One region of the Nocardia terpenica genome, then DNA from elsewhere that is predicted to be linked to it. Evidence: riboswitches for the same ligand, from Rfam matches in the RefSeq annotation. Region 1 holds a riboswitch; each other region holds the start of a gene.
What was found. A riboswitch is a leader RNA that binds a small molecule or an ion and turns the genes downstream of it on or off. The one in region 1 is predicted to bind S-adenosylmethionine.
Positions count from the first base shown of each region.

Region 2: it holds a riboswitch for S-adenosylmethionine, as region 1 does, so the genes downstream of both, HPY32_RS15110 (aminotransferase class V-fold PLP-dependent enzyme) here and HPY32_RS21410 (rhodanese-like domain-containing protein) in region 1, are expected to answer to the same signal.
Region 3: it holds a riboswitch for S-adenosylmethionine, as region 1 does, so the genes downstream of both, HPY32_RS15830 (amino acid ABC transporter permease) here and HPY32_RS21410 (rhodanese-like domain-containing protein) in region 1, are expected to answer to the same signal.

Region 1 is NZ_JABMCZ010000003.1:52,845-56,111, forward strand. It holds gene HPY32_RS21400 (FAD-dependent oxidoreductase) at 1-937, opposite strand, end outside; gene HPY32_RS21405 (Rv0361 family membrane protein) at 1,213-1,659, shown strand; SAM riboswitch class IV at 1,692-1,811, shown strand; gene HPY32_RS21410 (rhodanese-like domain-containing protein) at 1,831-2,253, shown strand; gene HPY32_RS21415 (O-succinylhomoserine sulfhydrylase) at 2,250-3,267, shown strand, end outside.
Region 2 is NZ_JABMCZ010000002.1:795,644-798,910, forward strand. It holds gene HPY32_RS15100 (YbaK/EbsC family protein) at 17-490, shown strand; gene HPY32_RS15105 (flavin reductase family protein) at 638-1,102, shown strand; SAM riboswitch class IV at 1,205-1,318, shown strand; gene HPY32_RS15110 (aminotransferase class V-fold PLP-dependent enzyme) at 1,367-2,686, shown strand; gene HPY32_RS15115 (hypothetical protein) at 2,709-2,897, opposite strand; gene HPY32_RS15120 (DUF2752 domain-containing protein) at 2,952-3,267, opposite strand, start outside.
Region 3 is NZ_JABMCZ010000002.1:953,534-956,800, reverse strand. It holds gene HPY32_RS15840 (hypothetical protein) at 1-420, opposite strand, end outside; gene HPY32_RS15835 (SDR family oxidoreductase) at 547-1,410, opposite strand; SAM riboswitch class I at 1,588-1,679, shown strand; gene HPY32_RS15830 (amino acid ABC transporter permease) at 1,691-2,641, shown strand; gene HPY32_RS15825 (amino acid ABC transporter ATP-binding protein) at 2,638-3,267, shown strand, end outside.

The DNA.
Region 1 (3,267 bases):
CCCAGTCGTTGAACACGCCGGTGCCCTTGACGTTTCCGGTGCCGTCGAGCTGGGTGCGCTCGGTGCGCAGCCCGACCACCTTGCCGTCCTCGCCGACGATCTCGTGCGGGGACTCGAAGAAGTGTAGAAACAGTCGGTGCGGACGGTCGCCCACGTCGCGAATCGCCCACTGCTCCAACGTATTGCAGACCATATCGACCTGCTTGGAATGCCGCCGTGCGGCTTCGGAGCCCTCGTCGTAGTCGATGTCCTCGGGGGCGACGATGACCTCGATGTTCGGCGAATGATCCAGCTCGCGCAGTTCCAGCGGGGTGAACTTGGCCTGCGCCGGGCCGCGGCGGCCGAACACGTGCACCTCGAGCGCCTTGTTGGCCTTCAGCCCCTCGTACACGTTCGGCGGGATCTCGGTGGGCAGCAGCTCGTCGCCGGTCTTGGCGAGCACGCGGGCCACGTCCAGGGCCACATTGCCGACGCCGAGCACCGCGACCTTCTCCGCCTCCAGCGGCCAGTCGCGCGGCACGTCCGGATGGCCGTCGTACCAGGACACGAAGTCCGCCGCGCCGTAGGAGCCGTCCAGATCGATGCCCGGGACCGGCAGCGCGCGGTCGGCGTTGGCGCCGGTGGAGAAGATCACCGCGTCGTAGAAGCGCCGCATATCGGCCAGGGTGATGTCGGTGCCGTAGTCGATATTGCCGAGCAGGCGTACCTGCGGCTTGTCCAGAACCTTGTGCAGCGCGGTGATGATGCCCTTGATGCGCGGATGATCGGGCGCGACGCCGTAGCGGATCAGGCCGAACGGGGCGGGCATCCGCTCGTACAGGTCGATGCTCACCTCGGCATCGGACTTCATCAGCGCGTCGGCGGCGTAGATTCCGGCCGGTCCGGCGCCCACGATCGCGATGCGAAGTGGTCGGGTCGCTGCACTCTGTTCGGTCATTCTTATGCGCACCCTCTGGTCGAAAGCTCTGTCGTCGGTATTGTGGCCCGTCCTTCTTAGCTTAGGCTAAGTTGACGCGCGGGCCGGATGTCACCCGGCGTGTTCGCCGTCCCAATCGATGCCGCTTCGTTGCTGCGCGGGGACGCGGAGCCACCCGGCCGCGGCCGGGGGTTCTGGTGATTCTATCGGCGTGGGGTGTGATCACTATTCCCGGTACGGTCCGGGAAATATGGGTGTGAGCTGAGCCACCGTGGCCCACCGGGGATGATCGGTGCATGAGCGATGCCGCCGACGGCTCCACCCAGGCCACCCCGATCGACCAGCGCGAGGCGACCCGGTCCGCGCTGCCGTTCCTCATCGCGGCCGTGATCGCGGTGCTGGTCGTCATCGCGGTGATTGCCATGGCGCTGCTGCGACCGGCTGAGAACAATGTCACACAGGCGGACCGAATCGCGGCCGCCGTCAAGAACTTCGCCGCCGCGCAGGCCGAATCCGATCCTGCCCGGCGCGCCGCCGCGGCCTGCGCCGGATTCGATCCCGCGAAGTCGCCGCTGGGTCCCGGCGCGGCCGGGAAGAAGGTCGACATCACCGGGCTCACCGATCCGGCGATCGACGGCGACCGCGCCAAGGCGACCGTGACCAGCGAGGTCGACGGCCGCAAGACGACGGCCACCTGGAATCTGACTCGGGCGGACGGGAAGACGTGGCTGGTGTGCAATTGACACCGGAGCGCGGGCCAGGCACTCTCAGTGAAGGTCATGAGTACCAGCGTCAAGCCCCGGCTCGCTGGTCGGCAACCCTCCTCCGCGGTGGGGTGCTCCGGGTGACGACCTGGCCACGCACCGGAATCTCCCGAGTGCGGCAAGTGCGGATTCGCGAGGAGGGTTCATCGAATGAGCTACGCGGGTGACATCACCCCACGACAGGCGTGGGAGCTGTTGCGCGACAATCCCGATGCGGTGCTGATCGACGTGCGCACCGAGGCCGAGTGGCGGTTCGTCGGGGTGCCCGACACCGCCTCGATCGATCGGCCGACGGCCCTGATCGAGTGGGTGGACGGGACCGGAGCGCCCAACGCGCACTTCACCGATCAGCTGAAACAGGTACTGGCCGAACGGGATTCGGACAGCACCGCGCCGGTGATCTTCCTCTGCCGGTCCGGGCAGCGGTCGATCGGCGCGGCGACGGCGGCGACGGCGGCCGGCTACGCCCCGTCCTACAACGTGCTCGAGGGTTTCGAGGGTCCGCTCGACGCCAGCGGGCATCGCGGCGGCGCCGGCTGGCGCGCCGAGGGACTGCCCTGGCGGCAGTCGTGATCGCCGGCGGCGCGTTCGACCGGCCGCTGCCCGAGGGCGTGGGCCCGGCGACGCTGGGAGTCCGTGGCGGACTGCGGCGTTCGGGTTTCGAGGAGACCGCCGAGGCGCTGTATCTGTCCTCCGGTTTCGTCTACGAGAGCGCCGAGGCGGCCGAGGCGGCGTTCACCGGCGATGTGCCGCACTTCGTGTATTCGCGCTACGGCAATCCGACGGTGGCCATGTTCGAGGAGCGGATGCGGCTGCTGGAGGGCGCGCAGGCGTGCTTCGCCACCGCCAGCGGCATGTCGGCCGTGTTCACCGCGCTCGCGGCGCTGCTCGGCCGCGGCGATCGGCTGGTGGCCGCGCGCAGCCTGTTCGGTTCCTGTTTCGTGGTGTGTAACGAGATCCTGCCGCGCTGGGGCGTGGAGACGGTCTTCGTCGACGGCGAGGATCTCGACCAGTGGGAGCGGGCGCTGTCGCGGCCGACGCAGGCGGTGTTCTTCGAGACCCCGTCCAACCCGATGCAGACGCTGGTGGATGTGCGCCGGGTGTCGGAGCTGGCCCACGCGGCGGGCGCGACGGTGGTGCTGGACAACGTCTTCGCGACCCCGCTGCTGCAGCGCAGCCTGGAGCTCGGCGCCGACGTGGTGGTGTATTCGGGCACCAAGCACATCGACGGCCAGGGCCGGGTGCTCGGCGGCGCCATCCTGGGCGCGCAGGACTACATCGACGGCCCGGTGAAGCACCTCATGCGGCACACCGGCCCGGCGCTGAGCCCGTTCAATGCCTGGACGCTGCTGAAGGGCCTGGAGACGATGCCGCTGCGGGTGCGCCAGTCGGTGCAGTCCGCCTTGCGCATCGCCGAATTCCTGGAGCGGCATCCGGCGGTGTCGTGGACGAAATACCCGTTCCTGCCGTCGCATCCGCAGCACGCGCTGGCGCTGGAGCAGATGTCCGGCGGCGGCACGGTCGTCACCTTCGAACTGGTGGCCCGGCCCGACGAGGCCAAGAAGCGCGCCTTCGAGGTCCTCAACC
Region 2 (3,267 bases), on a different contig from region 1:
CTCTACCCTGGGTGCCATGCGCAGGTCGTTGCCTCCCGTCGCAGCCCGGGTGTCGGACACGCTCATCGCGCGCGGCCACCACGGGGTGATCGTCACCCGGTCCGAGCCCACCCACACCGCCGAGCAGGCCGCGCAGGCCCTCGGCGTCGAAGTGGGCGCGATCACCAAGTCGCTGGTCTTCCTGCTCGACGACGATCCGGTGCTGCTGCTGGTCTCCGGCGCCCACCAGGTGGATCTGGCGCGGACCGGAGAACGCTTGGAGGGCACGCTCACTCGCGCCCCGGCCGAGCTGGTGCGCGAGGTCACCGGGCAGCCGCTGGGCGGCGTGGCCCCCGTCGGGCATCCCACCAACCTGCCGATGTTCGTGGACAACGCGCTGTCCGGGCACCGCGAATTATGGGCCGCCGGCGGGCATCCCAACACGGTGTTCCGCACCTCGTTCCCGGAGCTGGTCCGCATCACGGCGGGCCTGGCCATCGACGTGGACTGACCTGCATGTTCACCGTGGACCGAGGCACGGCCCGGAATATCGGCCGCGCGCGCGACGTAGGTTAGGGCTGTGGACAGTTCACCCGACACCGGTCTGCAGGTACCCGACGATCTGAGCGGGATCACCGCGGCCCAGTACCGCGGGGCCATGCGGCACTACCCGGCCGGTGTCACCATCGTGACCCTGAATTCCGAGGCCCGGCCGGTGGGTTTCACCGCGACCTCGTTCGCCTCGCTGTCGGCGGAGCCGCCGCTGATCTCGTTCAATATCGCGCACACCTCCTCCAGCATCGATGCCATGCTGCAGGCCCGGTCGGTGGTGGTGCACTTCCTCGGCGAGCATCAGCAGCATCTGGCCCAGCGGTTCGCCCGCGCCGCCGACGAGCGCTTCGCCGACCGGTCGCTGTGGACCCCGCTGGACACCGGCGAGCCGGTGCTGCACGGCACCCCGATCTGGGTCCGGGCCACCGTGCACCAGCTCATCCCGATCGGCGACCACACCCTGGTGGTGGGCCTGGTCACCCGGGTGCACGACAACACCGGCGACGAGCCGATCGCGGCGCCGCTGCTGTACTACAACGGCAGCTATCACCGGCCCACCGGGCTGGAGTGAACCCGCCGCTAACGCAGCAGTGAACCCACGGCTATGGGGCACAGCATGTTTCGAACGGGGGGGGGTTGACAACCGCTCCCGGCATCTGACAATCTCGGCTCAGGTCATGAGTGCCAGCGTCAAGCCCCGGCTTGCTGGCCGGCAACCCTCCTCCGCGGTGGGGTGCTCCGGGTGACGACCGGGCCGTCGTCCACAAGGGCACGGCAAGCGCGGACTCCGAAACCGCACCTTGCACCGGAGTCCCTGAGCCGAAGGGATTGCGTGATGCCCGCCGTTCTCGACCAGACCTGTACCGCCCTCGCCCGCGTCTCCGGATGCGATCTGCGAGTTCCGTTGGTACAGGGGGGAACCCGCACCTACGCCAATTTCGACTACGCCGCCAGCGCCCCCGCCCTGGCCCAGGTCACCGACCGGGTGACCGAACTGCTCCCGCTCTACGCCAGCGTCCACCGCGGCGCCGGATACGCCTCCCGCGTCTCCACCGAGTGCTACGAAGCCGCCCGCGGCTCGGTGACGCGCCTGCTCAACGCCGCCGACGACCAGGTCGTGGTGTTCACCCGCAACACCACCGATTCGCTGAATCTGCTGGCGGGCTGCGTGCCCGGCGACACCGTGGTCCTCGACATCGAACATCACGCCAACCTGCTGCCCTGGACCCGGCACGGCCGCCGGGTGGTGCCCGCCGCCGACACCGTGGAGGAGACCATCCGCCGCCTCGTCGCCGAGCTGTGCGCCAAACCCGCTGCGCTGCTGGCGATCACCGGGGCCTCCAACGTCACCGGCGAGGTGCTGCCGCTGCAGCGGCTGGCCGCCGTCGCGCACCAGTGCGGGGCCCGCATCCTGGTCGACGCCGCGCAGTTGGCCCCGCACCGGCGAATCGACCTGCAGGCCACCGGAATCGACTATCTGGCGTTCTCCGGGCACAAGCTGTACGCGCCGTTCGGAGCCGGGGTACTGGTGGGCCGCCGCGACTGGCTCGACGCCGCGGCCCCGTACCTGGCGGGCGGCGGCGCGGTCACCGAGGTCACCACCACCGGCGCGCAGTGGGCGCCCGCCCCGCAGCGCCACGAGGCCGGTTCCCCGAACGTGCTCGGTGTCGCCGCCCTCGCCGCGGCCTGCGACACCCTGGCCGCCCTCGACCCGCAGGCCGTCGCCGACCACGAGCGCACCCTCGCCGACCGCCTGCGCTCCGGCCTGAAAACCGTTGCGGGCGTGCGTTTCCTGCAGATCTGGCCGGACAGCCCCGACAGCGTCGGCATCGTCGCCTTCACCGTGGATGGCTTCGAGCCCGGCCGCGTCGCCGCCTACCTCTCCGCCGAGCACGCCATCGGCGTCCGCGACGGCCGCTTCTGCGCCCACCCCCTCCTCGCCAAACTCGGCATCCCCGCCGCCCTCCGCGCCAGCATCGGCCTGGGCACCACTCCCACCGACATAGACCGCCTCATCGCCGCCCTCACAACCCTCACCACCCAGGGCCCCACCTGGAACTACACCACCACCAACGGCCAGTGGAACCCCACCCCCGAAACCCGCCCCGGCCTCACCACCACCCCCACCCCCGGCGCAGCCCCCTGCACCTTCTAACCCCAAGCCCATCACCCACCCCTCACGGCATCAAATACCGCGCCGCCAGCTCCTCCACCAACGGATCGTCCTCCCCCACCGCATCGAGCGCGTCCAGATCGGCCTCCACCGACACCTGCCGCGTGTCGTCCTGCTCGGGGTCGGGGATGCCGTCCTCCAGGAGCTGGCGGAGCAGCTTCTCGCGCACGCGTGCCTTCAGTGAATCGGCCATGTCGTCAGCATGCCCAGTGCGGCAGTGGAATTCGCCGCACCACGCCGGGCGGGATCACACCGGCGCGAGCCACGTGCCCCAGGGCGTATTGCGCAGCACGGTGAATGCGGTCAGCACCGCGACGATTATCCACAGGGACCCCCAGCTCATGGCGAACGGGAACGGATTCGGCGGCAGGCCGCGCCACCGGCGCAGCGCCCAGCGGCCCCAGACCACCGCGAAGCCCACCAGCAGCGGCAGCACCAGCACATTGCTGTGCACGGCGTCGAGAAGCCGCCCGTCGGTGAGGTTGTGCACGGCCCGCAATCCGCCGCACCCCGGGCACCACAGTCCGGTCAGCGCATAGAACGGGCAGATCCCGTACGACCCC
Region 3 (3,267 bases), on a different contig from region 1:
CTCGGTCAGCGCGGCCAGCGCGCCCAGCCGCACGCGCTGGGTCAGGCCCTCCCACAGCTGCGCGTCCTCCGCGGTTCGCAGCGTGCGCCAGCCGCCGCGATAGTCCAGATCGCGAATGATGTCGTCGGCCGATTTCCCCAACCGGGTCTCGCACACCACCGCCCACAGCGCGCACAACCAGCTCATCGCGCGCAGGCTGTCGACTGCCTCCCAGCGCACCGCCAGATCGGCCTCGGCCTCGGCGTGGGTGGTGCGGTTCGACCAGCGGAACACCAGCGACTCGATCTCCAGCAGCAGGTCACCGGGGAGGTCGGCGTCGTCGGGCCGCACGATCTGCACGGCCCGTCCCGACCTCAGATCCCGCAACTCGACCATGTCCGACTCGCCCGTCGGCACCCAGCGGTACAGTTCCCTGCTCATCAGCGGCGGCCCCCAGATCGGCGCGGCGGCACGGGACCTCCGAGGAGAGGCCCCCTCGGATTGAGCCACGAATTCCGCGAAAAATCCACCGCCATGCCGCACGGGCGCGCCGCGCGGGCGAAAACCTCAGCGCGGCACCGAACTCCGCCGCGGACCGGTGAGCAGCCTGCCGAATTCCCGGTTCGCCAGCCGCATGGCGGTCTCGTACGGCCAGGCGAACTTGCGGGACAGCCAGTAGGCCAGCCGGATGTCGGCGGAGGTGTACACCAGAAATCGGTTGTGCGCGATGCCGTCCAGGATGCGCTCGGCGACCCGCTCCGGCGGCACCGCGTGGCCCTCGAACCGCCGCGCCAGCCGCTGCGCGCGGGGGTCGTCGCGATCGATGCCGACGATCTCCACGGTCCGCATCAGCGGCGTGCGCACCGCGCCCGGCACCACCAGGCTCACCCCGATGCCGTGCCGCTCCAGGTCGAAGCGCAGCACCTCCGAGACCCCGCGCAGGCCGAACTTGCTGGCGCTGTAGGCGGCATGCCACGGCAGCGCCAGCAGCCCGGCCGCCGAGGAGACGTTGACCAGGTGGCCGCCGCGCCCGGCGCGCACCATGGGCGGCACGAAGTTCTCGATGATGTGGATCGGGCCCATCAGATTGACCTCGATCATCGACCGCCAGTGCCGATGCTCGAGATTCTCCACCGTGCCCCAGGCGGAGATGCCCGCGATATTCATGACCACGTCGACGCTGCCGTGTTCGGCGTGGATCCGGCCCGCCCACGCGGTGACCGCGTCGTAGTCGGTGATGTCGAGCGCGGGGGCGTCGAGCACCTCGCCGCCCGCGTCGCGAATCAGCGTCACGGTCTCGGCCAGCCCGTCGGCCGCGATATCGGTGAGCACCAGCCGCGCACCGGCGCGCGCCGCGGCCCGGGCGGTGGCCCGGCCGATGCCGCTGGCCGCACCGGTGATCAGGCAGGTCCGGCCGCTCAGATCCTTCATGTCGCTCTCCTCGGCCCGCATGGGGAAACGGCGCTGTTCACACTAGGGTATTGCGAACACTGTTGTACACAGGGACGGCGTTCCCGCTTCCCCGTGCGGGAAAACCCGCTGCCAACAATTGAATTCACGATGATCGTGAGTGCAGACACCGGGTCGAGCCTGCCTTACCGTCGATAACACCCATCCAGAGCGGTTGAGAGACCTGGCTCCCCGAGACCGCAGCAACCCCCGGCCACCGGAGCGGGTGCTACCGCCAGGACCGATGGAGGATCGCAATTCCATGAGTACTCTGGCCGCAGTCGAGCCCGCCGATACCCCCGCGGCGTCGGCGGCCGACGACGATGCGCTGCCCGTCGCCCGAACCTGGCACCCCTGGCGCTGGCTCGCCGCGGCGATCGCGCTGGTGCTGGTGGGCCAGTTCGTCCACGGACTGGTCACCAATCCGGGCTGGGACTGGCCGACGTTCGCCCGCTACTTCACCGCCGCCTCGGTGCTGTCGGCACTGAAGATCACGGTGGAGCTGACCTTCTGGGGCACGCTGTTCGGGTTCCTGCTCGGCATCTGGCTCGCCGTCGCGCGATTGTCGAAAATTCCGGTGCTGCAAGTGATCTCGTGGGCCTACGTGTGGGCCTTCCGGTCGATTCCGCTGATCGTGCAGCTGCTGTTCTGGTTCAATATCGCCTACCTGTACAAGCGGCTGTCGCTCGGAATCCCGTTCGGCCCCGCCTTTCTCACCTTCGACGTGAACGGGGTGATCAGCGGGTTCACCGCCGCGGTCATCGGTCTGGCGCTGCATCAGGCGGCGTATTCGGCCGAGATCATCCGGGCCGGGATCATCTCGGTGGATCCGGGGCAGCTGGAGGCGGCCAAGTCGCTGGGGCTGCCGTGGCGGCGGCAGTTCTTCACCATCGTGGCGCCGCAGGCGATGCGGGGCATCCTGCCCAATGCCGCCAACGAGGTGATCAGCCTGTTCAAGGGCACCTCCATCGTGTCGGTGATGGCCATCGCCGAGCTGTTCTACCAGGTGCAGGTGATCTTCGGCCGCAACGGCCGGGTGGTGCCGCTGCTGATGGTGGCGACGGTCTGGTACATCGTGCTGACCTCGGTGCTGACCGTCGCCCAGTACTACATCGAACGGCACTTCGCCAAGGGCGGCTCCCGGGAGCTGCCGCCGACGCCGCTGCAGCGGGTGCGGGGCAAGATCGCCGAGATCACGGGGGAGCGCGGATGAGTGAGTATGCGGTCGAATTACGCGGGGTGCGTAAGCATTTCGGATCGCACGAGGTGTTGCGCGGCATCGACCTGGCGGTGCGGCCGGGCGAGGTGACGGTGATCCTGGGCCCGTCCGGATCGGGCAAGTCCACCCTGCTGCGGACCATCAATCACCTGGAGAAGGTCGACGCCGGAACGGTGCGGGTGGGTGGCGAACTCGTCGGCTATCGCCGCCGCGGCGCGAAGCTGCACGAGCTGAGCGAGCGCGAGATCCTGCGGCAGCGATCCCGAATCGGGTTCGTATTCCAGAACTTTCATCTGTTCCCGCACCTGACGGTACTGGAAAATGTTGCGCTGGCGCCGGTGTCGGCGCAGGGCCGCCCGCGCGCGGAGGTCGAGGCCGAGGCGGTGCGGCTGCTGGAGCGAGTCGGCCTGGCCGACAAGGCGAATCAGTATCCGCGCCGATTGTCCGGCGGGCAGCAGCAGCGGGTGGCGATCGCGCGGGCGTTGGCGCTGCGGCCCGGGGTGGTGCTGTTCGACGAGCCCACCTCGGCACTGGATCCGGAGCTGGTGGGCGAGGTGCTGGACGTGATCCGCGCGCTCGCCCGCGAGGGAGCCACGCTGGTCATCGTCACGCACGAGATC